2 regions of the Paenibacillus sp. UNC217MF genome follow, and region 1 is predicted to be linked to the other one. Evidence: riboswitches for the same ligand, from Rfam matches in the RefSeq annotation. Region 1 holds a riboswitch; the other holds the start of a gene.
The links. A riboswitch is a leader RNA that binds a small molecule or an ion and turns the genes downstream of it on or off. The one in region 1 is predicted to bind glycine.
Positions count from the first base shown of each region.

Region 1 (15,365 bases):
GTGCCACAATTGGCTACATGATTAGACACAATGCAGAGGTGGAATATTTATTCACAGAGTGGTACTTTGGCCAAGAGTTGCCTGCGGATATGGAAATTCGAACGAGTCGAGGGCCGTCAGGCGATCCGAATCGATATACAAGCATACTTGACATGCTGCAATTGATTCAACATTCGCAACATCATATTCGTCAAGCGATGTGTACGCTGCCCGAACAAGCATGGCATGTTCCGGTGAAGTCGCCAATGGGAACGATCACACCGCTACAAGCGGTTGGACGCCTGTTGTATCATACCAGTCTTCATGCAGGGCAAATTGCCTTCATACTTAAGCATACCAATCCCGCCTCCATCTCTGCGAGGCAGCAGAGGTCTGCCCCTGCAACTTTACATTGAGCTAAGTTAGATTGAGCTACCTTGAAATCAACCTTTTGGTTGATTTCTTTTCTTTGTGTGGAGTAAGATATGTCCCGAGAGGAATGAACTGGAGGATGATGGCAAATGGTAAAGTATCTTGCATGTTCAGAAGTAGATATTTCAAACATTTATGAAGCGTTTACAGTTGGCTTTTCTGATTATATCGTGAATATGGAAATCTCCGAGGAGATGTTCAAGACTCGTTTCTTTGGCGTTGAAGGCAACCAGTTGGAGAATTCCTATATTGCGATGGATGGGGAACGCCCAGTCGGACTGATACTAGGCGGATTGAAGAGATATGAAGGCATACTAACGATGCGCTGTGGAGCACTTGCAATCCATCCTGATTATCGTGGAATCGGAGTGAGCTCAAAATTGTTCGAGCTACACAAGGCTAGAGCAGTGGAGTGCGGTTGTGGGCAGCTGTTCCTTGAAGTCATTGTTGGGAATGACAGAGCGATTCAATTCTATAAAAAGAAAGGCTACTCCAAAGTATACGATCTTAGCTATTTTACCTTGAATCATCCAGCTAGTATGCTGGGCAGAAATCTTGAGGGGCATGAAATTAAGCCAATTCCGTTCGAATGTTTTGAGCGGCATGTGCATAATTGGCGCATCCCGCATATCAATTGGCAGAATGATTTGGATTACATGAGGTTGTCTGACACCAATAACTATGTCACAGCTTATAAAGACGATAAGGTCATTGCAAGTTTATGTATGAATGATAGTGGCAAGGTTAGTTTTCTCTATGTTGATGTTGAATATCGAAATCAGGGGATTGCTGCCGATATGCTTATGACCATGATAAGAGAGAAGCAGCCAGAGCGAGTATCGGTTTCTTTTGCGAATAATCATTATCTAGAAGGTTTTGTATCTAAGCATGGATTCAATCGAAATGAGCTCGAGCAATATGAAATGTATTTGCATTTGTAAATAATTTTTCAGTTGTAATCAATGATTGCCCCTCATTTAGGGACTTGGACGGGTGGATAAGCCTACATCGGGTCAATGAACTATCAGCGCACGTACAGAATATAATGATCACACGATCACGTATGCTGTAAGGATGTGTAGACAATGCCATTTATATTGCGCTTCAGTACGATAACAAGAGGTGCGATTACGTTCACTGGGAATTCTCTAGGGATCAGCCGCGCCTCTAGATTTTCTCCTGCTTGTACACCGGGTACGGCTGATGCGATCGGCTCCTTTATTATCAATGATCCGAACTCGGTGTGCGGAACGGTTCCGTCCAGTCCTGCGACTGGCGGGGGAACGACGAATATGTATATGATAAATTTCTCAACAAATTCGCTCGTCCTCCCTCCTGGAAGTACAGTTGTATACGCTGAATTGGTATGGGGCGGGACATATTTGATCAATACACCAGGCGGCGAGGATTTATCGGCCCGTTTGAATGACCCGGTCAGATTCAGTACACCAGCAGGAATGTTCAATATTCAGCCAGAGACGTTCTTCAATTACGCGGTTAATACTGAAGGCGATTTAGGTTATGTGCGATCTGCGAACGTAACGGCGCTTGTAGCCGCAGGAGGTGCGGGCACATACGGGGCTGGCAAAATCGTTGGAACACTGGTTCCGGATCCGCGTACGACTAGCTTTGCCGGGTGGTCACTCGGGGTCGTATACGTGAATCCTTCATTACCTTTCCGCAGCATGAATTTATATGTCGGAAATGTGCCGATTCAAGCTATATCTCCGCCAGTGAATGAAATGATTGGGAACTTCCAAACCCCTTCATTCGGGCCTATTAATGGGCGACTGCTGGTTAGCGCGCAAGAAGGAGACGCTTCTATTACAGGCGACTTTGTACGATTCGGTCCCAATCTGGCCAGCCTTACTACAATCCCGCAGCCAGCAGGGTTTACGAATAACTTTTTCCAATCGCTAATCTATGATGATAATGGAAATATCAACCCGACTGCCACATTCGGTGATCGCAATCCGATACCTGGTCAGCCGGGGACAAATATCATTGAAGGAAATCGCCAAGGATGGGATATTTCCAACGTAAGTATTTCCAATAGTCTCGTGAATGGGCAAACTTCTGCGGCCCTTCAATTCGGAACGAATGGCGACGGATATACTGTCAATCTGCTGGCGATTCAAATTGACAATATTCCACCGACGCTGCTGCTGGAGAAGACCTCTTTTCCTGATACAGTCACCGTTGGAGAAGAGATCGTATATACCATTGTCGTCAGCAACGATGGAGACTCCCCGCTTGTGAACACTGTACTTACTGACCCGCTACCAGCTGGTGTTTCGTTTCAATCGGTTCAAACTACGCAAGGTTCGGCATCGTTTGCTGCTGGAACGGTTACCGTAGATATCGGGACGATCCCGGTTGGTCAGAGTGTTACCGTCAATATTACCGTACTGGCAACAGCGGCTGGACTCATATCCAATACAGCTTCAGCCCAAGCCAATCAGACCGGCATCATCTCCTCAACCGCAGTCAACACCGTAAATCCTCTGCCACCTCCAATTCTAGAAATTGAGAAGCTGGACTTTCCCCCAATCGTCGCCGTAAATTCAGAACTCGTTTATATTATCTTTGTCTCCAATATTGGAGGAAGCACAGCGACCAATGTTGTTATGAATGATCCGCTTCCAGTAGGAACCACCTTTGTATCCGCTGAATCGGATCAAGGGACGATTTCGTTCGATGGCACGACAATTACGAATGAGATTGGTTCACTTGCTCCGGGAGAGACTGTGGTCATTTTTATCGTCGTCATCCCAACGGTCACAGGTACAGTCTTGAACACGGCAACGACGTTTTCAGATGAGACTGCGCCACAATCCTCTACTACCGAAACTCTAGTTATCGAAGAGCCGATACTTGAGTTAATGATATCGAAGTTTGCAGGGCCGGATCCTGCAACTGTTGGAGAAGAACTCATCTATACGATCGTTGTCTCCAACGAGACGACGGAATTATTAACCGGCGTGGAAGTGGTGGATGTGCTGCCACCTGGTCTCGTCTTCGTATCTGCAGAAACTACGCAAGGAACCGTAACTGAAGCGGCTGGCACCGTGACAGCATTGATTGGCGATCTTGTTCCTGGTCAGTCTGAAATCATCACGATTACCGTTATTCCTACAGCTCCAGGCATCGTAACGAACACAGCTACAGCGACATCTAATCAAACGGCACCTGTATCATCCACGATTAATACAACCGTCAATGCGCTTCCTCCTGCTTTTTTAACCATTGAGAAGCTTGCCGAGCCGAATCTCGTAACCCTTGGGAATGAAGTCATCTTTCAAGTGACGGTGTGCAACATGGGTGAAACGGCGGCCACAAATGTGGTTGCAGTGGACACATTACCTGCAGGCGTTGAAGTCACTGGTATTCAAGTATCTGAAGGCACATTCACGCAGGTCGGGCACACGATCACAGCATCTTTCGGTGTCATTGCCCCTGGAACGTGCGCTATGATTACGATCGAAGCAATTACGACTGTAACAGGGACATTAACGAACACAGCAGTGGTGACCGCTGATAATGTTGAAGACTCTGAAACAGCAACCGCAAGCATTACGGTATTACAGCCGCTCGCCATTTCAAAGCAAGCTTCAAGCAACCCGGTGCTTGTCGGCAGCCTGTTGCAATATACGATCAGTGTTGCGAATCTCGGAGAACTTCCTCTGACGAATGTAATCGTACGTGATGTCATTCCTCCTACGGTTGAATTTGTCAGTGTTCAATCTGAAGGAGGCACTTGCTCTGTATCCGGGCAGACCGTTACTTGTCTCTTGGGCACATTGGAGGGTCAACAAGAACAGACGATTATCATTACTGTCATTCCATTGTTAGAAGGGGTGGTTACCAACACGGCTACCGCTCAGGCGGATAATACGCCTCCTGTTACAGCTACGATTACGACGCTAGTTGTACGTCCTTTAGAGTGCATTTCTGTCAGCAAACTGTTCGATTGGGTTGTAACTCGGAGTGATTTCATCGTGGAAGAGTCTATTCCCGAAACCTGCAGGGCTTTCGTAGAACAAGCAATTGCTGGCGGTCGGCAAGTGCTGGTGAGCTGCAATGCAGTGCCAGCTATGGGAGAATGCAGCATCACGGTTGTAAAGCGGCAGCCGCTGCCCATTATCGGATCGCAAGCAGCTATTGTACTGACCACGTGCTCTGCAGAGGTAACGATTACGTTAACAGATAGTGGAACAGGAGAAACATGCACGTTTACACTACTAGTCAAGAATAACGAGAAAGTATCACTCTGCTTACCGCTCCCATTAGATGAATCCAACATTACTTCTCAAATATTCGATATCCATTGTGCTGCACGAATTACTGACAGCTTAACGATTGAGTTGCAATTGGATTGGTGTTTGGAGCTTATCGCGAAATTTACAATACCGCTGATGGTTGAAGCGACATTCTGTCAACCTAGGGCATTAATCCCGATACCGGAGTCATGCAGCATCAGCCTTCCATTGCAATGTCCGACGATTTTTCCATTCGTATAAATGTCTTGTAATCCATAGAGATTCTGGATTCTTTATTGTTGTTAAGAACTCATGCTTGCATGAGTTTTTCTTTTTGTGCGCGGAAGTGGAATCATAAGGCAGACACATATTTGATCGGATTCAGATCAAGGGGATAGCTTGTGATATAATTACTGCTAAATAAGGAAAGCAAGGAGTTGATCGTCATGCAATATCGTCGTCTTGGCAATAGTGGATTGAAGGTGTCTGTGCTTGGATTAGGAACAAATGCTTTCGGCAAGCGGGCTGACAAGCTGGCTTCGACTCGAATTATTCATCAAGCACTGGAATATGGCATTAACTTTATTGATACGGCTAATATTTATGCTGGTTCAGAATCAGAACGCATCATCGGTGAGGCACTGACAGGCAAACGACACAATGTCGTGCTGACAACGAAGGCAGGATTAATTCGAGGACAGGGGCCGAACGAGCGCGGGTCATCTCGCTTTCATTTGCAGCAGGAATTAGACAATAGCTTGAAGCGGCTGAATACCGATTATATTGACCTGTATCAAATACATACATTTGATCCGCATACTCCACTTGAGGAGACGCTGCGGACGCTTGATGATATGATACGTTCAGGCAAGGTGCGGTATATCGGAGCGTCTAATTACGCTGCTTGGGAGCTGATGAAGGCGATTGGCATCAGTGAACGGCTTGGTCTGAATCGTTATGTGTCCATGCAAACCAGCTATTCACTAGCTGATCGAACGCCAGAACTGGAACTGGTTCCGCTATGTCAGGATCAAGGGGTGGGAATCATTCCATATTATCCGCTTGCGGGAGGAATTCTGACAGGGAAATATCGAGTAGAAGATCAGAAGCCAGCTGGCTCACGAGCAGATACGGATCCGAATTTCTACAAGTTCTTCAATGAAGAACGGTTTGCGTTAAGTGAACAGGTGAGCGAATTGGCAACGGATATCGGCTGCAGCCCAAGCTCGTTGTCATTAGCTTGGCTTATGCACCAGCCTTGTGTATCGACAGTCATTGTAGGAGCGACGAAGGTGGAGCAGTTAGAGGACAATATAACGAGTGTCAATGTCGAACTTAATGAAGAACAGTTGAACCGATTGGATGAAATAAGCCGTCGATATCGGTATGGTGAACCTTTTGCTGTATACCGATTGCCATAAATGAGAAAGTAAGGAAGCAATAGACACCGTCTCTAGGAAATAGGGGCGGTTTTTTTGAGTTGAGATTTCGAAATCTTGCGCTCATATTCAAAATACGATGTAAATGGTAGGACGGTATGTATAATAGGGGGATAAATGGCCTGACCTCATAGCGGGCTAATAAACTGTACCTGTTCAATTATCGTCTTGGTCGGTAAGCTATTATTCAATTGGAACATCTTTCTTGAATTGAACAGTGGAAGGGAGTTGCTGGAATCCGTATGCTTAGACAGAATCCGATCTTGGATCTATCAACTGAGGAACAGCACATGCTAGGCTCATATACGTTAGAGAAGATCTGTCAGTATCTATCATACACCGACGAGGTAGTAGTTACTCCAGAATTAATCCCGTTAGAAATCGTACAGTATGCGGAGCAAATTGACTTTGCTGCTCCTGTCAAGCCTCAAACTGCGGTTCAGCATGTTATAGAAGGACTGCGTCGATATCAAGTGCACACAGCACATCCAGGATATTATGGCTTATACAATCCACGCCCGAACTTTATGGGAATTATGGCAGACACGATAACAGCGGCGTTTAACCCCCAGCTTGCTGCATGGAGTCATGCACCGTTTGCCGTAGAAATTGAGAATTACGTACTGCGTGAACTCGCCGTTCAATTTGGTTACCCGCGTGATGTTGCTGATGGAACTTTCACGACTGGGGGAGCGGAAGCTAATTTGACTGCAGTCTTAACGGCTCTATCTTATCATTTTCCAAAGTATGCAACAGACGGATTAGCAGCTCTGGAGAAGCCACCCATTCTGTATGCTTCTGAAGAGAGTCATCATTCATTGGTGAAAGCGGCTCGTTCCTGCGGGCTTGGAACGAATTCAATTCGCTCCATTCGTACGAACGATTCCTTGCAAATGGATATAGACGCGTTATCAGAACAAATACGTACAGACCGCGCGCAAGGTTTAGCCCCATTTCTTATTATTGCTACAGCGGGAACGACGGGAGCCGGTGCAATTGATCCGTTAATGGACATCGCAGCAATAGCGGAGCATGAACAGATGTGGCTTCATGTGGATGCTGCTTATGGCGGTGCAATCGTATTGGATTCCGAGCTGTCCTCCCATATAGATGGTATCCAGCAAGCAGATTCAATCGCGTTTGATGCACATAAGTGGCTGTCCGTTCCGATGGGGGCGGGCATGTACTTCACACGGCATTCACGTATATTGAATGAAACCTTCCGTATAACGGCAGATTATATGCCGAAGGAGGGTGAGGAGTTGCCCACGATTGATCCATATACGCATTCCATTCAATGGTCACGGAGATTTATAGGATTGAAGCTGTATTTATCCCTGGCTACAGCGGGTTGGGAAGGATATCGGGCTGTCTTGCGACATCAAGTTGAAATGGGCAAGCTATTCCGAGAAGAATTAATGCGATCTGGCTGGACAGTTGCCAATGATACCGTGCTGCCTGTCATTTGCTTTCTTGATCAAAAAGCATGGACACGAAACGACCAGGACTTCGCTCTATTTGTGAATCAACACGTATTGAGCACAGGGAAAGTGTGGCTATCCGTATTTACCATTCATGGTGTACCAACGCTGCGTGCATGCTTTACCAATTACGATACGAATGTGCAGAATGTGAGTGAACTCATTCATTTATTAAATGAGGCCAGATCCCTATATTACAGTCAACGAGCACATGTGTGATAGATGGTATGGGATAAATTACAATGCAGTGGATCATTGCACAATGATAGTGTGTCTACTATAATGTTACCTACAACTTTATAACTGGATGAAGTTTGCGGGAGATAGACGAATCGTCTAGCCGAAGGGGTAAGCTCTCAGGCGCTTAGGCATATCGAACCTTGAGCTCGAATACGTATAAGCAGGACCGTAAATGGACAGGACTCTGGAGAGACTCCATGATTGGGGCACCGAAGGGGCAAGACGAATTTGATTCTCGTGGATTCGTTAAAACTCTCAGGTAAAAGGACAGGGATGCAGAAGCGTAGAAAAATCGTAAGTCATTGGTATGATGATCTTATTTAGGTATGTCACTTACGTCAGGTTATTTATTCTGCACACATGTCCCCAGGGTCAAATCATTCGATTTGACTCTTTTTATTATTCACAAAGAGGGGAACTGATTTGACAATGATGGAACAATGGTTAGACAAATTGAACAACATGGTATGGGGAGCACCGCTTCTTATTTTATTAGTAGGAACGGGAATTTTATTAACGATCCGCTTGGGAGGGCTGCAGTTGTTCCGCCTGCCGCTCGCCTTGAAGTTAATATTCAAGTCGAAGAATGAGGGAGAAGGGGATGTATCCAGCTTCGGTGCATTGGCTACTGCGTTGGCGGCGACAATTGGAACTGGTAATATCGTGGGGGTTGCTACTGCAATTAAGGTGGGTGGACCCGGTGCATTGTTCTGGATGTGGGTTGCTGCATTCTTCGGAATGGCTACCAAATATGCGGAGGGATTGCTTGCTGTCAAGTATCGCAACATTGATGACAATGGACAAGTGCTAGGTGGCCCAATGTATTATATTGAGAAGGGGCTTGGCATGAAATTCAAGCCGCTTGCTGTATTCTTCGCGATTAGCGGGGTGTTGGTTGCCTTACTTGGAATAGGTACATTTCCGCAAATTAATGCGATCGTCACATCTACAGAAGCAAGCCTTGGAGTGCCTGCAGTAGTCACTGCGGCAATCGTCACTATCGTGACCGCACTTGTTACAATTGGCGGGATTCAGAGTATATCGCATGTGACGACGACAATTGTTCCTGTCATGGCTATTATCTATTTTATCGCGAGTTTTGTGGTGCTTATTGCATTTGCGGATCAGATACCGCACGCACTGTCGTTGATTTTCCATGGCGCGTTCAATGTAACAGCAGCAGGAGGCGGCTTCTTGGGAGCAACGGTTATGATGGCGATCCGCAACGGGATTGCAAGAGGTGTATTCTCCAATGAATCAGGTCTCGGAAGCGCACCGATTGCAGCCGCGGCTGCGAAGGTGAAATGGCCGGCTGAGCAAGGACTCATATCAATGACTGGAACATTCATCGATACGATCATCGTCTGCTCGCTTACAGGATTAACATTGATTGTAACGGGTGTATGGAATGGCCCAATGGAAGGAGCGGCCATGACACAGGCAGCATTTGATGCTGCGCTGCCATACGGTTCCCTCATTCTTATGTTTTGCTTGATTTTATTTGCATTCACGACGATTCTTGGCTGGAACTATTACGGCGAACGGTGCATGGTTTATTTGTTCGGTGTCAAATCGATTCTGCCGTACCGCCTTGTGTTCATTGCGATCATTGGCTTTGGGGCATTTATCAAGCTGGATATGATATGGAAGCTTGCTGATATTGTAAATGGATTAATGGCGCTGCCGAACTTAGTTGCACTGCTCGGTTTGTCTGGAGTCGTCGTGTCTGAGACGCGTCTATATTGGAAGCATAGGGAATCCGAAAAATAAATAGAAGCAGGAAGCGATTCCTGTTCTTAAGTAAACTGCCAAATGCATGAAAGTGAACATTTGGCAGTTTTTTTGCGTTTAATGAAACCTTTTGCCTATCTTGTGCATCTAATTGACAGTTTGATTCGCGTGTATGGGGTAAAGAAGGGAGTAGAAACGGCTTGCATAGCGATATAGAGACAGAAGTGAGATTGGCTAAGGAAGGTAACAAAGAAGCGTTTATTCGACTCATCAAGCAGCATGAAGCCCAAATGTTCAACATGGCCAGGTCGATCGTCAGAAGGGATGAGGATTGTGCAGATGCGATGCAGGAGACTGTGCTCAAGGCTTATCGCGCACTGACCAACCTAAATCATCATGCCTATTTTAAGACTTGGCTCTTTCGGATATTGATCAATGAATGCAATATGATATTGCGGAAGCAGGCTCGCATCATCATGCTGGCTGAACTCCCAGAAGTTGGTGTTGCCACGGCTGAATACAGTGATCATCTTGATTTGCGTCAGGCGATCTATCGGCTTGAGGAAGTATCTCGCAATATTGTTATTTTGTTTTATTTTCAGGATTTGCCAATGCATCAGATCGCCGAGATGATGGATATGTCCGTGGGCGCGGTGAAGACACGGCTGCATCGGGCACGTCACACGCTCGCAGAATGGCTGGATGATACTGAAGAAAGGAAGATGAACGGATGAAAGACATACAACTGCCTATCGATCAGCGACTGGAACAGCTTAGGGAACCATATATTAGCGAGCTGCCAGAATCCGTTCGCAACCGAATGGATCGGACATACCAGATCATCGACGAGATGCTTCCTGGACGGAAGAGAAGAAGTCGGAAGAACCGCTGGCTGCGCAGAGTGTTGATTTCAACAGCGGGTGTAGCGAGCCTCGGGATTGTCATGATCTTCTCGGGTCTTGCCTCTCCAGCGATCGCACAGACGTTGAAGCAGATTCCGTTCATGAATAGCGTATTCAAACTGGTGGGGGATCTTGGCTTGCAAACCGCTGGAGAGAAGGGGATGGTCACCTCAGTCAATCAGCGCGTATCCCATAAGGGAGTAACGCTCTCGATTTCTGAAATGATGTATGATGGCAGCAGGCTATCTCTAGTGCTCAGCAGAGAAGATTCGAAAGCGGAGAAGGATTCTTTTTTTCAGTTATGGAACAAGCAGCGCATGCTTAGCAAGCGAGCCAATAATATCGATTTTTATATGGGAGACAAGCAGATAAATACCGGGATGGGGCTGCAGCCGGGTGGGGAGCATGCTCCGCAATCGATAATCGTTACCGCTTTAGATTCTGCTGATCTTGAGCTTCCAGACTCGTTCGAAATGAAGATGGTCGTGTATTTGGCTGATGTGGATGAGAATTACGAGTTCCTCTTCCCGATCAAGAAGGATACGGAGCGAACGATTATCCTGAAGACATCAGAGACCAAATCACATGATTCGATAAATATGTCGATCGATCGAGTAGAAATTACCCCCATCACAACCCGCTTGCTCGTCGGTGTCCACGGGGCAAGCGGAGAAGAAGATTATCGTAAAATGCTGGATGCAATACCGGATAGCTATAAAGTTGATGGGTTCCTCAATCTGGAGTTCGATATCGAGGATGAGCAGGGAAATGAACAGAATGCAATTGCTGGGAATGGTTCAGGAGAAGGAAAAGGAATGGTGTTCTCAACCTCTTACGAGCCGTTCAAGGTGAAGCCTAGCTTAATCGTCATTAAGCCGTTTGTTAGAAAAGGCCCGGATAAGAATTATATTCCACAACTGGAGTTCAAGCTGCCCGTTCGATGAAAGGATTGCATTCCTCGATCATTCACGTGTAACATGAATATTGGTGGAATTATGCCATTACATCATGTATTTCAATCGGAGGAGAGTTCACATCATGGAGCGCTTGAATGATTTGGAACCAGGCATTCGAAGCATCGTTAAGGAATTTATTGAATCAGGACGTCCTTCTGCGAGACAGCAGAGCTATCAGGAGCGCCGTCAAGGTTATGTTCAATCGGTTGTGTTGGCAGGAGAAGCGGAGCCTATATGGGAAATCACTGATCATACGATCGATTCCATCCCTTTACGCATTTACCGACCGTCGTATGCGTCTAATCTTCCTGTTATGATCTATTATCATGGCGGATGCTTTATAAGCGGGGATTTCACAACGCATGACCGCCAGTTAAGAGCATTAGCTAACAAGGGGAACTCGATTGTGGTAGCGGTTGATTACCGCTTGGCACCAGAACATGCCTATCCAGCTGCTCATGATGATGCCTATAAGACCGCACAAATTGTGCGTGAACATGCCGTATCTTGGGGAGGAAATCCGAATGATATTACACTGGCAGGTGATAGTGCGGGCGGACATATTGCGCTAGTAACGTCCTTGCGGCTCAAGGCACAGAAGGAATGGATGCCAACAAGACAAATCTTGATTTATCCGATGTTGGACGCTAGTGGTTCAAGCGAGAGTTATCAACGGTACGGAGATGATTACGTGATCACTCGCGACGCACTGCTCAGCGGTTTTGAAGCTTATTTCGGAGACATTCCGGCAAAACATCCAGAGGCAAGTCCTATTCAGCGCAGCGACTTGGAAGGATTGCCATACACACATATTCTTCTTGCCGAATTCGATCCTCTTGCAGACGAGGGAGAAATGTTGTATCGGCGGCTGCTTGATGCAGGAGTTGGTGCAGAGTGCAGGAAGTACTTCGGTGTCAATCACGGATTTTTCCAACTCGCGGGCATAAGCGGCGCTGCACGGACGGCCATTCAGGACGTTGCCTCTATTATGACGAGGTAACAATAGATACAATCATTTGCTTGAACTAGATATAGAAGAGTTGAAATAGATTACAGATAGATATAGATATAGATATAGATATAGATATAAAAGAAGAGATAAAAAGGTGAATAGATAAATTCCTAGTTGAATCAGCGGCAGACGGTTCATATCCGGTTACGAGCGTACTGATCTGTCGCTGTACAACTAGGATAATAGAGTTAAGACATACTCAGAAAACCTTTTTTCCATTTTCTGATTTTCGTACGGAATGATGTAAATGGAGCAACCGAATTAATATGTATCCATCGAGCCATCGGCCAATTCTGCTTGTCCCCTGTCCAATTGCGAACCCCTTGTATGAACAACGCCTCATCGTTATAGCTATCAATCCACTTCACCCACAGCTGTACGGCATCCTTAAGTTGATTCCTCAATTCAGTTAACGAGTAAGATGAATAATGCTCGTAGAAAGATTGATATAATGCACCGAGTTGATTCCACTTATACTCTGGAGAAGGCATATGTACGATTTCGCCTTCCTGTTCCTGCTTGTCCCACCCCATAACGAGATGCAGCCAGCCTAATTGATAGGCGATGATCTCGGCTGGAGTTCGATCTACCCCAGTGATCCGCACATCCCTTGCACTGTCCTCGATATCGTTGAATTCTTCATCAAACCGCCTGTAGGTATATTGGATTGCATCAATTAAGGCAGCCTTATTGTTGTAATAATATGCTGTCATCGTGTTATCCCTCCTATTCAGTTCCTGTATATAGTATGACATTGGTAACCTGACAACTGGTTGTCAACAATAATTGAACTTTGGAAATTTTGATTTCGCTGCAGAGTTGGAAAAGTCCTTTTGCAATCGGTGATATTCATAGGCTTTAATGGGATTGTTCCAAGATCCATGTCTGTCTATTGAGCTTGTTTTGAAAGGTCTGATAGAGTAATGATAGCAATAATGGCAATAAAAGGATTTTGGTCTATATCATAGTACATTACAGGAAGGTGCTTGCTAGGGATGAATAAGATGTTTGCCACGCTAAGTGCAGTCATCGTATTAGCATGTTCATTACTAATATACCATTTTGTCATGGATGATTCGCATGTTGAACGTACTAATTCTCACAGTCAATTATCGCTTATCGATGCACTGCATGTTGGAATGGTAGCGGCAAAAAAGTGGAATCCCGAAGCTGTCCTACTCTATGTGACAAGCGTGGATGACGGGTTAGGGAAGACAAGTGGACAAGAAGGTACAAGGAGTCGATGGAATTTACAAGTGGGTGCCCCGGCGAACAAGCGCGCTGTTATTGCGATTCGGGATGGAAAAGTGGATAAGGTCATACCTGGAATAGGTAATTACAATTCCGAATGGATGGTATCTACCGACAAGGTCAAGATTGACAGTAATGTGGCAGTGCTCAAAAGCATACGGTCAAGACATTTGCTGCCTGGAGATGGATGGGCTAACGGCTATCACTTTATTCTTCAGGCAGGAGAAGGATTGACTACAATTACGGTGATTGGCCGAGATGATCAAGATCAACTGCAGCAGATCGAGTTCGATGCTGTAACGGGGAGGATATTGTCTGGACAAGGGGAGTGATTAAGATGAGAAAGTGGTTTGCAGCCATAATCATGTCAGCAGCACTTCTAGTTACCGGAGTATCTACAGCGAAGGCGGATATCACGTATATGAATGAAGATTTTACTGCTTATACAGGGGCAGCAGGAGACAATAACCCGGTGTTTGCTGGTGGAAAAGCTGCCTACATCGGTGGTGTTGCTGTGCATCCGACAATCTGGGGGGCGGGAAACTGGAACAAGCCTGTTTTTCCGTTTGGTACAATGATTGTATTAAATAATAATGAGAGCATATCGATTCCAGGCGGTTACGTGATAAACACGTTTGTTGTGGAAGATACAGGGGATCTCAAGAATACAGCTAAACTCTCATATCGTTGGATTGATGTCTATTTCGGGAAATATAGCACTGCCAATCATCAAGCGGCTATTAACTTTGGCAAAAAGAAGCTCAGTTATACGGTAATATCATAATAACTATTGGAATAGGGTACTACTGGAATCAGCATTTCTCCATATCTAAGGTGAGATGCTGATTCTTTCTGTTTTCAAGCCTTGCCTATGACGTTACGTCATAGTGTACATTGAAGGTAATATGACGAGAGGAGATGTTCTATTGAATGAACACATGTATACCGTTAAAGCTTTTGCAACACTAACTGGTGTTACAGAACGCACGCTTCATTTTTATGATCGGAAAGGGTTGATGGCTCCTTCTAGTTACAATGAACATGGACATCGTCTGTACAGTAAGGATGACATTTCAACCATGCAGAAAATTATTACTCTCAAATATTTGGGGTTTTCTTTACAGGAAATCGCGGATTACCTTGCGAACCATGATTCACCTCAAATGCGCGATACACTGCAAAAGCAGAAAGCTATGCTCGCGAAAAAAAGAGAAGAGCTTGATTATGTAATCAATACGATTACGCGGGTGGAGCAGATCATGCAAGATGAAGATTTAGACAGTGACCTGTTACTAGCGATCATCCACTCGATCCAGCGTGAAAAGGAACAAGAAGAGTGGCTATCAGACCGATTGTCACAATCAGTTATCGAACATGCGCTTCTAAAGCATCTTTCCCCACAGGAACGACTAAAATTCGAGAGGGAAATGCTCGCTATTGTGAATCAATTGCAGCATTATTGCAAATTAGGAGTATCGCCATCCGAAGTAGTGGTTCAGCGCACCATCGAGCACATGATTACGACTATGAATGAACACATTGCACCACATTATCAGGAGAAAATAGCGGAGTTAGATCTCGATGATCATTCGCAGCTTTACGTGTCCATATTCTCCAAGGAAGTAGAGGATTACATCAAAGAGGCCGTAAATCGATTTGAGGAAAATCAGTTAAGGAGGAGCT
Region 1 covers NZ_JMLT01000008.1:64,458-79,822, reverse strand. Annotated here, with positions in the region: gene BP95_RS0103835 (DinB family protein) at 1-395, shown strand, start outside; gene BP95_RS0103830 (GNAT family N-acetyltransferase) at 501-1,352, shown strand; gene BP95_RS0103825 (BMQ_0737 family morphogenetic spore coat protein) at 1,497-4,931, shown strand; gene BP95_RS0103820 (aldo/keto reductase) at 5,117-6,091, shown strand; gene BP95_RS0103815 (pyridoxal phosphate-dependent decarboxylase family protein) at 6,352-7,809, shown strand; glycine riboswitch at 8,005-8,111, shown strand; gene BP95_RS0103810 (alanine/glycine:cation symporter family protein) at 8,260-9,600, shown strand; gene BP95_RS0103805 (sigma-70 family RNA polymerase sigma factor) at 9,762-10,295, shown strand; gene BP95_RS0103800 (DUF4179 domain-containing protein) at 10,292-11,407, shown strand; gene BP95_RS0103795 (alpha/beta hydrolase) at 11,502-12,419, shown strand; gene BP95_RS0103790 (ClbS/DfsB family four-helix bundle protein) at 12,620-13,144, opposite strand; gene BP95_RS0103785 (hypothetical protein) at 13,427-14,014, shown strand; gene BP95_RS0103780 (hypothetical protein) at 14,020-14,466, shown strand; gene BP95_RS0103775 (MerR family transcriptional regulator) at 14,609-15,365, shown strand, end outside.

Region 2 (15,365 bases), 160 kb from region 1:
CAGCCAAGGATGGCCATCTCGAGGTGATAGCACACCACGAAGACGCCCCCTACATAGAAGGCAAATCTCCACTCATTAAGACAAGCCATGAAGCTATGGCGAAGCTTCTGCCGCTGCTGCCAGAAGAACATCGTCCTAAGGTCTTGGCCATGTGTAACATACATCCATCAGCGAATGTAACCAGATTGATTACGGATAATGAAGTTCTTCCTTACTGTGGCGGAATCCACATTATCCACACGCCTGGCCATACAGCAGGGCATGTCAGCATCTATTTGGAGCGCAGCCGTATCTTGATAGCCGGCGACGCGATGATAAGCGTCGATGGAATGCTGCAAGGCCCCGTCCCGCATGCGACGCTGGACATGAACAGCGCAATTCACTCTCTCTCCAAGCTGGCCAAATATCCGATTGACACCGTCATCTGTTATCATGGCGGTCTGTCCGAACAGAACATACACCATCAGATCCTGCAACTATCACATTCGTCGATAACGAAGCCATAATAAAGAGGGCAGCTAACCAACATCTTATTGTGGTTAGCTGCCCTCTTCTTTTCTTTTGAAATCAACACACCATACACTTTTCAAATCTAATAATGAAATAACCACCTCACTGGTTCCTACTCTTACATTTCCTGCTCGCTCATAGAAATGTTGATTATTACGTATTGACCTTCACATCATGTCATCCTTTACACTATGTTTGTGGCCGCATTATGAAGGAGTTGGTACCAACAATGCATATTCGTGAATTATCTAAGCTTACAGGAGTCAGTCTTCGTTCCCTGCGTTATTACGAGCAGAAGCATCTGCTGTCCCCCGCTCGTTCAGAGAATGGGTATCGCATATACGAAGACATCGATGTCCAGCGCGTTCAGCTGATCCAGTTATTCTTGAAGCTTGGAGTTAGCACTGATGAGATAGCGCGCCTGATTCAGAACTGTGAAGGGTTGCCAGGGCGTAACAGCAATAACAGCAATCATCAAGCTGAATGCGCTGCAGCATTTTATGAAGAACGACTTCAGGAGATAAGAGAACAGATTCAATTATTACGAGAAGCAGAGCTGCAACTAGAAAAACTAGTTACTCATTGGAAGCAACATATAACAGACAATTAATATTGTAATTTGAGAAGAAACGAGGGATTTCCTATGCTGTTTTTGGATCATGTTACACTGGCAGTACCTAATTTGTCTCAAGCCGTCCATCTTATTCAAGAGACTACCGGCATTATATTTACGAAGCAAGTCATTCCGTTCCCGGGAACAATTGGGCAGGTTGCCTATTTAAGAGAGGGATTTATTGAACTCATCGCCTTAGAGGATTTAGAAGAAGCACAGAAGACGCCATTGGGCTCAGCATTCGCTGCATTTGCCTCTCAGCGTGCAGGGATTTTCGGAGTCGCATTAGAACTAACAGGGGGGTTGTCTTCATTTATTGAACCTGCAAGAAGTCTAGGAATACCTTATATAGGATCTAACCATCAATTCGCTCCATTAGAAGACGGAACCAGCATCTCTTTTCAGACGGCCTACATTGGACCACACATGCCGTGGTTAATCGAGTACGAGCAATCGCGTGTCTGGCCTAGTGCATATACATTGACTGGAGTCGAAATTCAAACAACGAATATTGAAGAGGATCTAACTGTGTATTCCAGCGCCTACCAGCTGCAAGCATCCATTGCAACAGATTCCGGCAGCCTGGATCGGATATTCTTGCTTGATCGTGGTTGGCTATCACTTCACCATACCGATACAAATGAAACATCAGGGTTTAACGCCGTTGTCTTGAATAAGGATAACGATACATTCCGTATTCTATGTACATCTCAGGGTGTACAAGTAACTTCGTAAGGATGCTGGCTTCATAAGTCTCCTTGATCGCCATCATAAATTCATTACTCGTTTATTTGATTGATTTTATTCGAATTTATTTTGATCTAACTTTCACATAGGTTGAATTTGGTGTATGATGGGTAATAGTGGAATTCGAGGAGGTATGATATGATCTTACGACGTCTTGCAATTGGGCTCGTTTTCATTGTACTTTCATTATTGTATGTGTACATTTGGCAAAATGGAGATCTCCGCTCCTTATTCAACATCAATTGCTATTTAGGTTTAGGGTTGTGGGTAGTCGGTTCCCTTTTCTCGGGTCTATTCAGGGATGATACGAAGCTTAAATTTAATATGGGCCATATTCCAGAAGAAGACCATCGAAGAAATATTAAATTCAGCGGTACGATGTTTTTAATTGGGCTGCCGAGTATTATAACATCCATCATTATCTTTACTTTTGTCCTATAAGCGAGCGGCTTAATCATCATATATAAGAAGAGAGGATGTTAGCCCCATCTACTTGGTGGGCACATCCTCTCTTTGTATTATAGATACATAACTGCGAATTGAGCGATTGAATAGCGGTATAACTACACATACACCTGGTGCAAATATTGCTCGAGCCTCTCCTTCACCTGTGGCCATTCCTCATCAACTATGCTGTACACATTCGAGTCGCGAATATACCCGTCCTCCATCACCCGATGTCGGCGCAATTTCCCTTCGTATACGGCTCCTAGCCGTTGAATGGCGCGATTCGAGCGCTCATTGCGCACATCTGCCGTCAGCTGAACACGAATCGTATGCAGCTGTTCAAAGCAATATTGCAGCAGCAAATACTTGCACTCTGTATTGATGCGAGTACGCCATACAGAAGGATGATACCATGTGCCGCCAATCTCGGCATATCGATGCAAGGCAGACATATTCATTATTCTCGTCGCGCCAATAATTCGCTCTGTAAGCTGATCAATGACAACGAATGGATACTCAGTCCCCTTCTCGCGGTTCAGAACAGCATCATGAATCACTCGTTCTGCATCCGTAAGACTGCGGATGGTGCGCGGCAAGTAGTGCCAAATATCAGGATGAGATGCTGCTTCATATAAATCTTCCTTATGTTCAGGAAGCATCGGGATCAGCTTAGCACTGCTCCCCGCCAGCTCGAACAATTGATTGTTCATTCGTATCCATTCCCCCGAAGGTCTGATAGGTATAGAGTGCAGTCTGTAACTTGTCTATGTATTGCTGCTCATGACTTGAACACATAAATTGAATTGAAGGGCGGACTGACGTATCCGATGACTGCTTAAGCTGGTTTTCCTGCATTACTTGTGCTAGACGCTGCACGGTGCCATGGCTGCCGTCTATAAGCTGGATATGAGCAGGGATAATGTCTCTCAATATGTGCTTGTAATAGGGATAATGCGTACATCCTAACACAATCGTTCCATACTGATTCAAATCCAATCCAGCAAGCTTATGCACGAAGTAGTCTCCTATCACTCCCTTATCAAAGTTTAACTGCTCGCAATACTCTACCAATTCCGGCAAGGGAATCGAATCCACAATATGTTCTTCGTCAATTCGACTGACTAATGTATGGTATTTGTTCTGACTTAAGGTTAAAGCTGTCGCGAATACAAGCACACGTTTGCCATTGTCGCGGTTCATTTCCACGGCAGGCTTGACTGCTGGTTCCATCCCGATGATCGGAATGTCGTACTTCCGTCTTAGTTCTGACGCTGCGATGCTTGTCGCTGTATTGCACGCAATAACAAGCGCCTTCACATTGTGCTGCATGATGTCTTCCACAGCTGAATGTACATGGCGCATTACCTCGGATTGAGATTTCGTCCCATAAGGAACATGCAGCGTATCTGCATAAAATAAATATTGTTCATGCGGCATCTGCTTCATAGCCTCAGCCAACACGGTTATTCCACCGATTCCAGAATCAAAAAAAGCGATTGTCATTCCATTCACCTAGCATTCTTATTAACATTGCAACATCTAGTTGTCGATGCTTATATTGTACTCCTTTTCGGCGGTGAATCCTATCGAAATTTGTCAGATAACAAATGAAAAAACCTGCTGCACCAGCATGATACCGGTACAGCAGGTTCTTAGATTCTCAACCTATTGTTCCTTCAACTATTCATCTATCAGCTTCGTGTACTGCTCTGCATTCAGCAAGTGCTTCACAGCTTCCTCAACGCTGCCTTCTACTTCAACTTCTGCAATCCATCCATCTTCGTAGGGGCTGCTGTTCACAAGCTCTGGCGACGCTTCCAATCCATCATTGACCTTCGTAATTGTTCCGGATACCGGACAGTACAACTCAGATACAGTCTTCACCGATTCAATTGATCCCATGCTGTCCCCTGCGGACAAGCTGGTACCTACTGGCGGAAATTCGATGAATACGATGTCTCCCAGCTGGGATTGTGCATGATCTGTAATGCCAACCCGTACCGTATTGCCTTCTATGGCAACTACCCATTCATGCTCTTCACTATACAACAATCCATTCTTCACTTCGCTCATGTCAACGCCCCATTTCATTCATAATGTCATTCATCAGGCCGTCTATCCAATCGAGATCGTAAAAATGGACAGGAAGCGGCCTTGTCGCCTTGTTCTCTGTCCTCGGTACCTGAGAGTTCCCGTTCCTCCACAGCCACAACTGCGGTTGAACTTACCCCTTTGGCGGCATAGAAAATGCACTCTCCAGAGCTGCGTCAGAATGGCGGTTATGGAACCTGAGAGATTCATTGCCAATCGGCGGCTGGCAACTTGCTCCTTCGGTGTTGACAATCGCAATTGTCAAACTCTCCCGACCTTCCTCGTTCGCGAATTACGATTAAACTGGGTAATTATAACACCATTAGATTATTGCAAGATATGCATGATTGTCAATATGACAAGCTATGAAATCAGTTGTGAAGAAAATATCAATTGACAAAGTGTGGAAATCTCAACTAATGTAGAGATGACAGCTGAAAATGGCGAATGATGGTAAAGGGAGAGACTGCTGAGACATAGCGGCGCCGAAGGAGTAAGCCTGAATGGGTGAATCTCTCAGGCAAAAGGACTTTTACCGGACGCACCTCTGGAGAGCACTGCTATTCATGAAAACGAATACAGTCACCCAAGGGGAAAGTCGATGGTAGACACGGAAACAAACAATTTGTTTGCGACAATCGGCGACACTCTCAGGTACAAAGGACAGAGCGAGAGAATGAGAGGATGCGATGCATCCACTTTTCTTTCGGCTGTCCTTTTTATGTACGTATACCGATGATTAGTCCAAATACGCGTATCGAGGTGAATTCATGAGTCAATTGAAGAGAACGCCAATATTTGATCAATACTCTGCTTATCCGGGTGCACGCTGCATTGACTTCGGCGGCTGGGAGCTCCCTGTTCAATTTATCGGCATTCAGCGAGAGCATGAAGCAGTTCGTACACATGCAGGTCTATTCGATGTCTCCCATATGGGTGAATTTATCGTAAGCGGCCCTGCCTCCCTGACATTTCTTCAACAGATGACAACAAATGATGTATCGCGGCTCGAGGATGGCAAAGCACAATATACGCTGATGTGCTACCCTGACGGAGGAGTTGTCGATGATATTCTCATTTATCAGATGAAGAGCGACCGTTACATGCTCGTCGTTAATGCCTCCAACATCGATAAAGACTACGCATGGCTGCAGAAGCACCTGATTCATGGCGTTACCTTGACCAATGTATCGAATCGCACAGCATTGCTTGCCCTTCAAGGGCCGAATGCCCAAGCTATTCTTGCTGCGGTAACTGAGGCACCTATTGATTCGCTCGCTCCATTCCATTTCCTATCGGATGCACAAGTCTGCGGCGTATCAACATTGCTGTCTCGCTCAGGCTATACCGGTGAAGATGGCTTCGAACTCTACTTGTCCGCAGAGGATGCAGCACACGTATGGAATGAGCTGATTCGCGCGGGCGAACCGTTCGGCTTGCTCCCAGCAGGGCTTGGTGCTAGAGACACCTTGCGCTTCGAGGCACGTCTGCCCCTCTATGGACAAGAAATTACAGCCGATATCTCGCCGCTTGAGGCAGGGCTAGCACGATTCGTCAAGCTGGATAAGGGCGACTTCATCGGCCGTGTAGCATTAACGAAGCAGAAGACCGATGGACCGGCACGAAAGCTGGTCGGCATCGAGATGATCGACAAAGGCATTCCTCGCTCCCATTATCCAGTGCTTGCAGATGGGCGCGTGATCGGAGAAGTTACAACAGGAACACAGTCGCCGACATTAAAACGCAATCTAGGGCTGGCCTTGATTGAATCCGCATTCTCTGAATTGGATACAGAAATTCTTGTCGAAATTCGCGGCAAGCAGTTGAAAGCCCGCGTCGTCTCGACTCCATTTTATAAACGAATCCCGACCCCTGCCAAAGGAGCGAATCCATCATGAAGCATCGTTACATTCCAGTAACGGAACAAGATCAGGCTGACATGCTGCAGCAGATCGGCATCTCTTCCATTGACGAGCTATTCCGCGATATCCCAGCCTCCATTCGTTACAATGGAGTACTGCCAATGTCTGAACCATTAGATGAAGCAGCCATGATGAAGCATATGAAGGAATTGGCCTCCCGCAATGCTAACAGTGAGAGCCATACTAGCTTCCTTGGTGCTGGAATATACGACCATCATATCCCTGTAGTCATTCAGCATCTAGTCTCTAGATCAGAGTTCTATACCGCCTATACGCCCTATCAACCTGAAATCAGTCAGGGGGAATTGCAAGCAATCTTTGAATTTCAATCCTATATATGCGAGTTGACTGGTATGGCTGTTGCCAATGCCAGCATGTATGATGGCGCTACTGCACTTGCAGAAGCTGGAGCACTGGCGGTTGGCGCAACGAAGCGCAAGCAGCTTGTCATCTCAAGCACTGTCCATCCTGAAGCGAGACAGATTGTTCGCACAATGGCTCGAGGACTTAATGTTGAAGTGGTCGAGATTGGATATCAAGACGGCGTGACTGACCTTGCTCAGCTGGAGCGTGCTGTAACGGACGAGACTGCTGCCGTACTGATTCAGTCCCCGAACTTCTTCGGATGCATTGAAGATGTGCGCGCCATTGAACCGATTGCACATGCAAATAAAGGCCTGCTCATCATGAGTACGAATCCACTGAGTCTTGCTATGTTGGAGAGTCCTGGCAAACTAGGTGTCGACGTATGTGTTGGAGATGCCCAGCCGCTTGGCATTGCAGCATCTTACGGCGGTCCTACATGCGGTTTCTTTGCCGTTGCAGAGCCCTATATGCGCCGCATCCCTGGCAGAATTGTCGGCTTGACCAAGGATCTGGATGGCAAGCGTGGATTTGTTCTTACACTCCAAGCGAGAGAACAGCATATTCGTCGCGAGAAGGCGACATCCAACATCTGTTCAAACCAAGCACTTCTTGCTCTTGCTGCTTCCGTCTATATGTCCGTCATGGGCAAGATGGGAATGCAAGAGGTATCGAAGCTCAATATACAGAAGTCTCATTATGCAGCTGCTTATATCAATAACAAGCCCAATCTTGGATTAGCGTTCCAAGCGCCTTATTTCAATGAATTCGTACTTCGTCTCCCGCAAGATACTGACATGGATCGATTGCAGTCTCTGCTCCTGGACAACGGATACATTGGCGGCTTGGATCTTGGCCGCTTCTATCCTGAACTGGAAGGACATATGCTCATTGCGGTCACGGAGAAAAAATCCAAATCAGACATCGAACAATTTATTGACTTGCTGGAGGTGAGCTGCGTATGAAACCGGAACAAGCACTAATATTTGAATTGAGTCATCCTGGGCGGATTGCCTATTCCTTACCAGAATGTGATGTTCCAGAAATCGAAATTCAAGAGCTTATCCCAACTTCGATGCTGCGCAGTCAAGAGGCCGAACTGCCTGAAGTGTATGAGGTTGATGTGATTCGACATTATACCGCCTTATCACGCCGCAACTTCGGCGTAGACAATGGCTTCTACCCACTCGGCTCTTGTACGATGAAATATAATCCGAAAATTAACGAGGATGCAGCAAGGCTGACAGGTCTCGCAGCAATCCATCCTTATCAACCTACAAGCACGGTGCAAGGGGCTCTAGAGCTGCTGTACACGCTGCAAGAGGATCTAGCTGCCTTGACTGGTATGGATAAAGTCACGCTTCAGCCTGCGGCAGGCGCGCATGGAGAATGGACGGGGTTGATGATGATCCGGGCTTACCATGAGAGCCGCGGCGAGCAGCGGACGAAAGTAATCGTTCCTGATTCCTCTCATGGTACGAACCCCGCTAGTGCAACTGTAGCTGGCTTAGATACGATTACAATACCGTCTAACGAACAAGGATTCGTTGATCTGGAAGCACTCAGAGCCGCTGTTGGATCTGATACGGCAGCATTGATGCTCACGAACCCGAGCACGCTCGGATTGTTCGAAGAGCATATTGTCGAGATCGCGAGCATTGTTCATGAAGCTGGCGGATTGCTCTATTATGATGGCGCTAACTCCAATGCCATTATGGGTATTACGCGTCCAGGGGATATGGGCTTTGATGTTGTCCATTTGAATTTGCACAAGACGATGAGTACGCCTCATGGCGGCGGCGGCCCTGGTGCTGGCCCTGTTGGCGTGAAGAGCAAGCTGATTCCATTCCTCCCTTCCCCTACGGTGATGAAGCATGAGGATGGTTCATATGAATTCGATCAAGGCTCTCCGCTGTCCATTGGACGAGTCAAGGCCTATAACGGTAACTTCGGTATCCTCTTGCGCGCCTATGTATATATTCGCACTTACGGTCCAGAAGGGCTGCGCCGTGTATCTGAATGCGCGGTACTGAATGCCAACTACATGATGCACCGTCTGGCGCCTTATTACGATATTCCATATCCAGGCGTATGCAAGCATGAGTTTGTGATGTCAGGCAAAGGGTTGAAGCAGTACGGCGTGCGGACGCTGGATGTTGCCAAACGCCTTCTTGACTTCGGCTTCCATCCGCCAACCATCTACTTCCCGCTTAATGTCGAGGAATGTATGATGATCGAGCCTACGGAAACAGAGAGCAAGCAGACGCTGGATCGCTTCATAGATGTGATGATCCAGATCGCACAGGAAGCGAAGGAACAGCCTGAACTGCTGCTGAATGCACCGCATTATACGGATGTGAAGCGATTGGATGAAACCCAGGCCGCACGGAAGCCTGTATTGAACTGTGCTTGTAATTAATGTAATAAGCAGCAACATGCAAAATGCCCCGAGCGCCTACCGACAATTCGGTTACGGCACTCGGGGCATTTCATTATTGGACGAAATGTAACTTACCTTCAGTCCTTCAGTATTACAACTTTAGATTGCTATAATTATTTCTTCGCTCGGCTAACATAGAATTTAATCTTGTCACCCTTCTTCGCAGCTCCACCAGCAGGAACCTCTTGCTTAAATACTTTCCCTGCTTCCTGTTCATCCGAGTTCTCGAGAACATACTCATATTTCAAGCCGCTTGCAAGAATCTGCTTCTCCGCTTCTTCCTTCGACAAGCCCACCAAGTTAGGAACAGCAATCTCACCAGACTTCGGCGGTTCCGTCGTTGTATTCGTGTTCGGATCTGGCTGCTGGCCATCAGGCTGCTGACCGTCTGGTGGCGTTGTCGTGTCTGGCGTTGTCCCTGTCTGACCATCATGAGCACCGTTATTCGTCGTACCAGAATCTGTTGTATGATCGTCAGGTTTCTTCTCTGGCGTCGTAGGTGGAGTTACACTCGTATTGTTCGAGTTGGAATCCCGGTTATGGTCACGGTCACGGTCACGCTCTGTCGACTTCCGATCCGCATCATCCGATTTCTTCTCCGTCTCGCGTTCTTGAGAGGAATTGTCATTGGATGAATTATTATTGTTATCTGTCACTGGCGGCTCTGTTACGTTTGTAGAAGAGCCAGAGTCCTGTTGGCTTGCATCTGAATCCGTTCCCGGCTCTGTTGCTGGATTCTCTGTTGCAACCTGATCGTTAGACTCTGGAGCATCAGTAGATATCGCTGCATCATTTGCCTTCGACAAGGAGTTTGCCAACATGACTGCTCCGCCCAATACGCAAATAAATACGGCAGCACATGCAAGAATGAGTATCATTTTCTTGCGGCCCACATTCTCCGCGTTATCCGCTTCATAAGGTGCGGCTTCTTCTTCCTCCGCCTCTTCCTCAGCAGTGATGAGCAGCTCTGGATCCACTTTCGGAACGGGCGGCGTATAAATGCCCCCAATTGTCTTCACAGGGATGTTCGGCGAATCCATAATCTCGCGGAGCGTCAGCATGAAGGAAAACTGCGAGATTTCTCCTAAATAGACACTCTGTACGAGAGACAACAGCGCTTCCTTCTGACCTGGAGACAGTTCCTTCAATGCACCGGCCAAGCGCGACTCATACATTTCATAATATTGAGGCACATTCAAATGCAGTGTGCTCAGCTGATACAGCAAGTAGCACAGTCCCAATGTACCGCAGCGCTCGGTCGGTGCCTCTGACCAATAGTTCATCACAAGAACTTGATGATCCTCCGTAATCCACAAGTTGTCGACAGATACGGAGAAGTTCGTAATATTCGATTCCAGCGCATCTTGAATCGCCTTACCAACTTCATATAACAAGGACAGCGTCTTGTTGGCACTCAGCGCGTGATGCTGTATGTACTTCGCCAGCGGCATTCCGTTATAGGAGGTGAACACCACGAAGAAATCACTGCCGGACGTCCCTGCATTCAGCATATGGAAGAATCGATTATTTGAAAAATGCGAGATTTGACCAAACGCTTTCTTGCATTGCTCAGCCTTATCCAGTCCCTTATTCTCTACCAAATATATAAATACATCTCTCTTAAGTGACAAATCTATGGCTTCATATAAAACTCCATCTGCCAAATGCAAAATTACCTTGCATAATTGATAACGTTCCCCAATGTAAGCACTCATATGTCTTGCTCCTCCGCGATTCATGCTTGGAAGCCCAACGCTGAACGTCGAGCTCTCCTAAGACATTATGAAGCAAATTATGATTTTTTGCAAAACTTGCATTAACGAAACATTGTGCAGCTATTTGCCAATTCCTTAAACTATCGCCTACATAGCTTAATCTGGCTCATTTTCGCTAATTTTTCAGATTATTTTCTTCCATCATTTTCATTAACGATTCATCAACATTTCGTCATCAATTTATCGTGATTTATTCGTTGTCTAGTCGTTGCTGAATCATTGATTTGACATCGTTTCATCATCGTTCGTCATTGTTTAATCATCATTGTATCACCATCGGTCGCTTTCAATTTTACATTTGCAACGTCTTCACTACATCTCTCCATTGCTTGATCAACTGCTCAATCTTGTCATGTGCCCCTTGAACTTCCCCCATTCGTGCTGCTTGCCCTACCCATAATGACATGTATTGAGGATTATTGGTTCGAGCAGCCGACTGTCTAACGCCTCTCGTAAGTTCATTCATAATTGGATAAGCAGGTATGGAATCGTGATAAGTCTCCAGCCTGCGAATGAGATCATTCCGTATTCCTCTTGCAGGCTTGCCTGAGATTGTCCTCGTAATGACCGTACTGCATTCGCCAGATGCGCGAATGGTCGCTTGATAAGCGGGATGTGCCCCGCTCTCCTTGCACAGCAGGAAAGCACTCCCTAACTGTGCTGCTTGTGCTCCAAGTGCCATGACCGCCGCTATCCCGCGTCCATCCATTATACCACCGGCAGCAATGACGGGAACCGATACCTGATCAGCAATAAGAGGAACTAACGCCAATGTGCCGATTAGAGCTGAATAGGGGTCTCCTGCAAATGTTCCGCGATGCCCGCCTGCCTCACTGCCTTGAGCCACGATCATATCGATACCTGCAGCTTCAAGCTCTATCGCCTCGGCAACATGTGTTGCTGTTCCTATTAAGAGGATGCCAGCTTCTCTCAATTGACGAATATAGTTCTCATCGAGAATTCCGAATGTAAAGCTGAGAACCGGAACGTTCTCTTCAAGAATGACTTGAATCTGGTTATGAAAAGTTAGCCGATAAGCTGACTCATCAAAGCAGTATGTCTCTTTGCTTCTATCTTTGCTTCCATCTTTGCTTCTATCTTTGCTTCCATCTTTGCTTCTATCTTTACTTCTATCTTTACTTCTATCCTCGCTGATTTCTTGACCTTGCTCATTCAGTTGTCTATCGATATTCTGCAAATCTTCCATCACTGCATCCGATATGTGCTGATCAATCCCGGCTGGTTCTGGTATGAATAGATTTACTGCAAAGGGCTTGCTCGTAAGCTGCTTAATTGCCCGAATTGCTTTTCTCATCTGTTCAGGCTGCATGTATCCCGCTCCCAGCGTCCCGAGCCCTCCAGCGCTCGATACAGCCGCTACAAGTTCAGGTGTGGTTGCTCCCCCTGCCATCCCTGCTTGAATAATCGGGTATTGGATGCCAATTCGATGGATTATCGTATTAGACTTATTCAATCTATCACTCACGATTCAATCTTCCCTTCTGCACCAAGGATTCGAAAATCGATCATGCTAATTTCGCACATTTAAGAGAAGCCTTGTCCCACACTGTTATCCTTCGACGAAAGAGATGGAATTTCCTGTATAATGACCATTTTCACTTGTTCTGACTCCGTGCATAATTGATGCATTGACATAATGTGTTTCCCATCAGTGTCATCGTGCGTACAATGTCTATGAATCATAGCAGGGTTTAGAATTGCTGGTGGGATAAGCGTAATCCGTTTACCATCATCACTGTCGAGAAGCGAATCCACGATATTTAGAATGCGATAATGATCAATCCAACTAGAATGATAATTTTCACGGAGAAGATGGCAACGTTTCCACCCTTCACGCATATGATAAATATAAATATTTTTGCATCGGGGAAAGTTTTTGTTGCTCAACAAACATAGTTGACCTATACTAATGAAGTAGCATGAACGGAAAAATCCCGCTTTTTTTTGGGACAAATCTTGCACTGGGCAAACTTTTTAGGACATGGTGAAATCAGGAGAGTGAATCAAATGCATTCAAATGTCGTAACGCTATACAGTGCTGGCACAGGCCAGCATGTACGGTTGAATCGAATCGAAGTTCAAGGAGTACTACGGAGAAGATTACTTGATCTCGGCTTTGTTCCAGGCAATGTGATCGAAGTGCTGCAGCGCAGCCCGCTCGGCGATCCGATCGCATTTCGAGTCAATAATACAACGATAGCGCTTCGCAAGGAAGAAAGCACACTCATGTATGGCGAAATAGTTGGGAGTGATGATCAATGACAGAACAATATACGGTTGCCTTAGCCGGCAATCCAAATACCGGTAAAAGTACCTTGTTCAATTCCCTTACAGGAATGCGACAGCATACGGGAAACTGGGCGGGAAAAACCGTCCTAACAGCAGAAGGCCACTTCAATCATGAAGGTACTTCCTATAAAATGGTCGACCTGCCAGGTACGTATTCGCTCTATTCCAATTCCGCCGACGAGGAAGCCGCTCGGGATTATATTATTTTTGAGAAACCCGATGTGACACTCGTCGTGCTGGACGCGACATCACTGGAGCGGAATTTGAACTTGGCACTGCAAGTGATGGAAATGACCAACCGCGTTGTTGTCTGCATTAACTTGATGGATGAGGCGAAGCGGCTCGGTGTCAAGATCGACATTAATGCGATCGAGAAGAAGCTTGGTGTACCCGCAGTTGCGATCTCTGCACGACACCGTACAGGGATTGATCAAATGATGGAGAAAATTAGGGGCGTAGCTTCCGGCAAGATTGTACCTGCCCCGCTGCTCGTGCAATATAGCGAGGATATAGAAGAGAAAATCGCAGCACTAGAACCGATCATTCTGGAGAAGCTTGGCACAACATTTCCAACAAGATGGATTGCACTTCGTCTGCTTGACGGTGATGAGAGCTTGATCAATTCGATGAGATCCAGATGGAACTCGCCGGTCGCAGATACCGTGAAGGGAGTTGTTTCGTATGGCCACACCGCTTGCCACTAATTCAGAATCATTGGACTCCTTATTGTCCAGAGCACGCACTCTTGCAAGCGGAGAAGCAATTCGGGACGGAATTGTAACGGATATTTATCGTACGACGCGTGATATATGCAGTGCAGCCGTTGTCTATGAAGACAAGAAGAAATTAAAAAGCACATACCGGTTAGACAAGATTCTAACCTCTCCGATCTGGGGCTTTCCGATCATGCTCGCCATCTTGGGTGTTGTATTTTGGTTGACGATTGCTGGAGCGAATGTTCCGTCGGAAATGATATTTTCCTTCTTCGAAGTGATTGAAGGGTACTTAAACACTGCATTTGAAGCGATGAATGCTCCTGCTTGGCTGCATGGCATTCTTGTACTCGGCTTATATCGCGGTACATCATGGGTAATCAGTGTCATGCTGCCGCCAATGGCTATTTTCTTCCCTATTTTCGCGTTACTTGAGAATTTCGGGTATCTGCCTCGAGTTGCATTCAACATGGATCGTCTATTCAAAAAGTCCGGCGGACACGGAAAACAAGCCTTGACGATGTCAATGGGCTTCGGATGCAATGCAGCAGCGATCTTGTCTACACGGATTATCGAATCGCCACGAGAACGCATGCTTGCGATATTAACGAATAACTTCGTACCATGTAACGGCAGATGGCCAACCCTGATTCTGTTGTCATCTCTGTTCATGGCAGCAGGTGTAGCAAGCGGGATGCAGACGATCGTAACGGCAGCTATCGTGATGGGTATGGTTATGATTGGGATTGTTGTCACCTTGACCGTATCTTGGGTCATGTCCAAAACAGCACTGCGCGGTGTGCCCACACATTATACGCTTGAACTTCCACCGTACCGCAGACCGCAAGTCTGGAAGACGATTTTATTGTCATCGCGTGATAAATCGCTTAACGTATTGACTCGCGCTGTCGTTATTGCGGCACCAGCCGGCGTTCTGACTTGGATTCTTGGCAACGTATTTGTCGGTGGCGACAGCATATTGAATCATATGGCTTCATTCTTCGACCCATTCGCTCACGCTATTGGCTTAGATGGATTCATCGTTATGGCATTCCTGCTCGGCTTGCCTGCGAACGAGGTTGTCCTTCCTATCTTGCTAATGGGCTACTTGTCCTCTGGGGCAATGGTTGATGCAGATGGAATGGAGAACATCAAGGAAATCTTCCTGCAGCATGGATGGACATGGTTGACTGCATTGAATATGATGCTGTTCTCCTTGCTCCACTACCCTTGCGGAACGACACTATTCAACATTTATAAAGAAACGAAGAGTGCAAAATGGACAGTATTGTCTGCCGTTATCCCACTCGGAATTGCTATAGCTGTCACCTTCGCCACGGCTCAGCTCGCAAGAGCCTTCGGCTGGGTATAAATTTATCGCCCGCCCCCTTAACGATTATGTTCAGGGGGTTTCTTATTCATTCCCTCCTTACT
Region 2 covers NZ_JMLT01000008.1:223,072-238,436, forward strand. Annotated here, with positions in the region: gene BP95_RS0104510 (MBL fold metallo-hydrolase) at 1-506, shown strand, start outside; gene BP95_RS0104515 (MerR family transcriptional regulator) at 740-1,120, shown strand; gene BP95_RS0104520 (VOC family protein) at 1,154-1,858, shown strand; gene BP95_RS34465 (DUF5316 family protein) at 2,009-2,311, shown strand; gene BP95_RS0104530 (GNAT family N-acetyltransferase) at 2,434-3,027, opposite strand; gene murI (glutamate racemase) at 2,987-3,820, opposite strand; gene gcvH (glycine cleavage system protein GcvH) at 3,998-4,390, opposite strand; glycine riboswitch at 4,584-4,692, opposite strand; glycine riboswitch at 4,856-4,950, shown strand; glycine riboswitch at 4,954-5,077, shown strand; gene gcvT (glycine cleavage system aminomethyltransferase GcvT) at 5,179-6,306, shown strand; gene gcvPA (aminomethyl-transferring glycine dehydrogenase subunit GcvPA) at 6,303-7,658, shown strand; gene gcvPB (aminomethyl-transferring glycine dehydrogenase subunit GcvPB) at 7,655-9,112, shown strand; gene BP95_RS0104570 (PASTA domain-containing protein) at 9,247-10,848, opposite strand; gene BP95_RS0104575 (NAD(P)H-dependent flavin oxidoreductase) at 11,201-12,394, opposite strand; gene BP95_RS0104580 (FeoA family protein) at 12,937-13,191, shown strand; gene BP95_RS0104585 (FeoB small GTPase domain-containing protein) at 13,188-13,922, shown strand; gene BP95_RS0104590 (nucleoside recognition domain-containing protein) at 13,900-15,303, shown strand.
Region 2: another riboswitch for glycine. It lies ahead of gcvT (glycine cleavage system aminomethyltransferase GcvT); the one in region 1 lies ahead of BP95_RS0103810 (alanine/glycine:cation symporter family protein).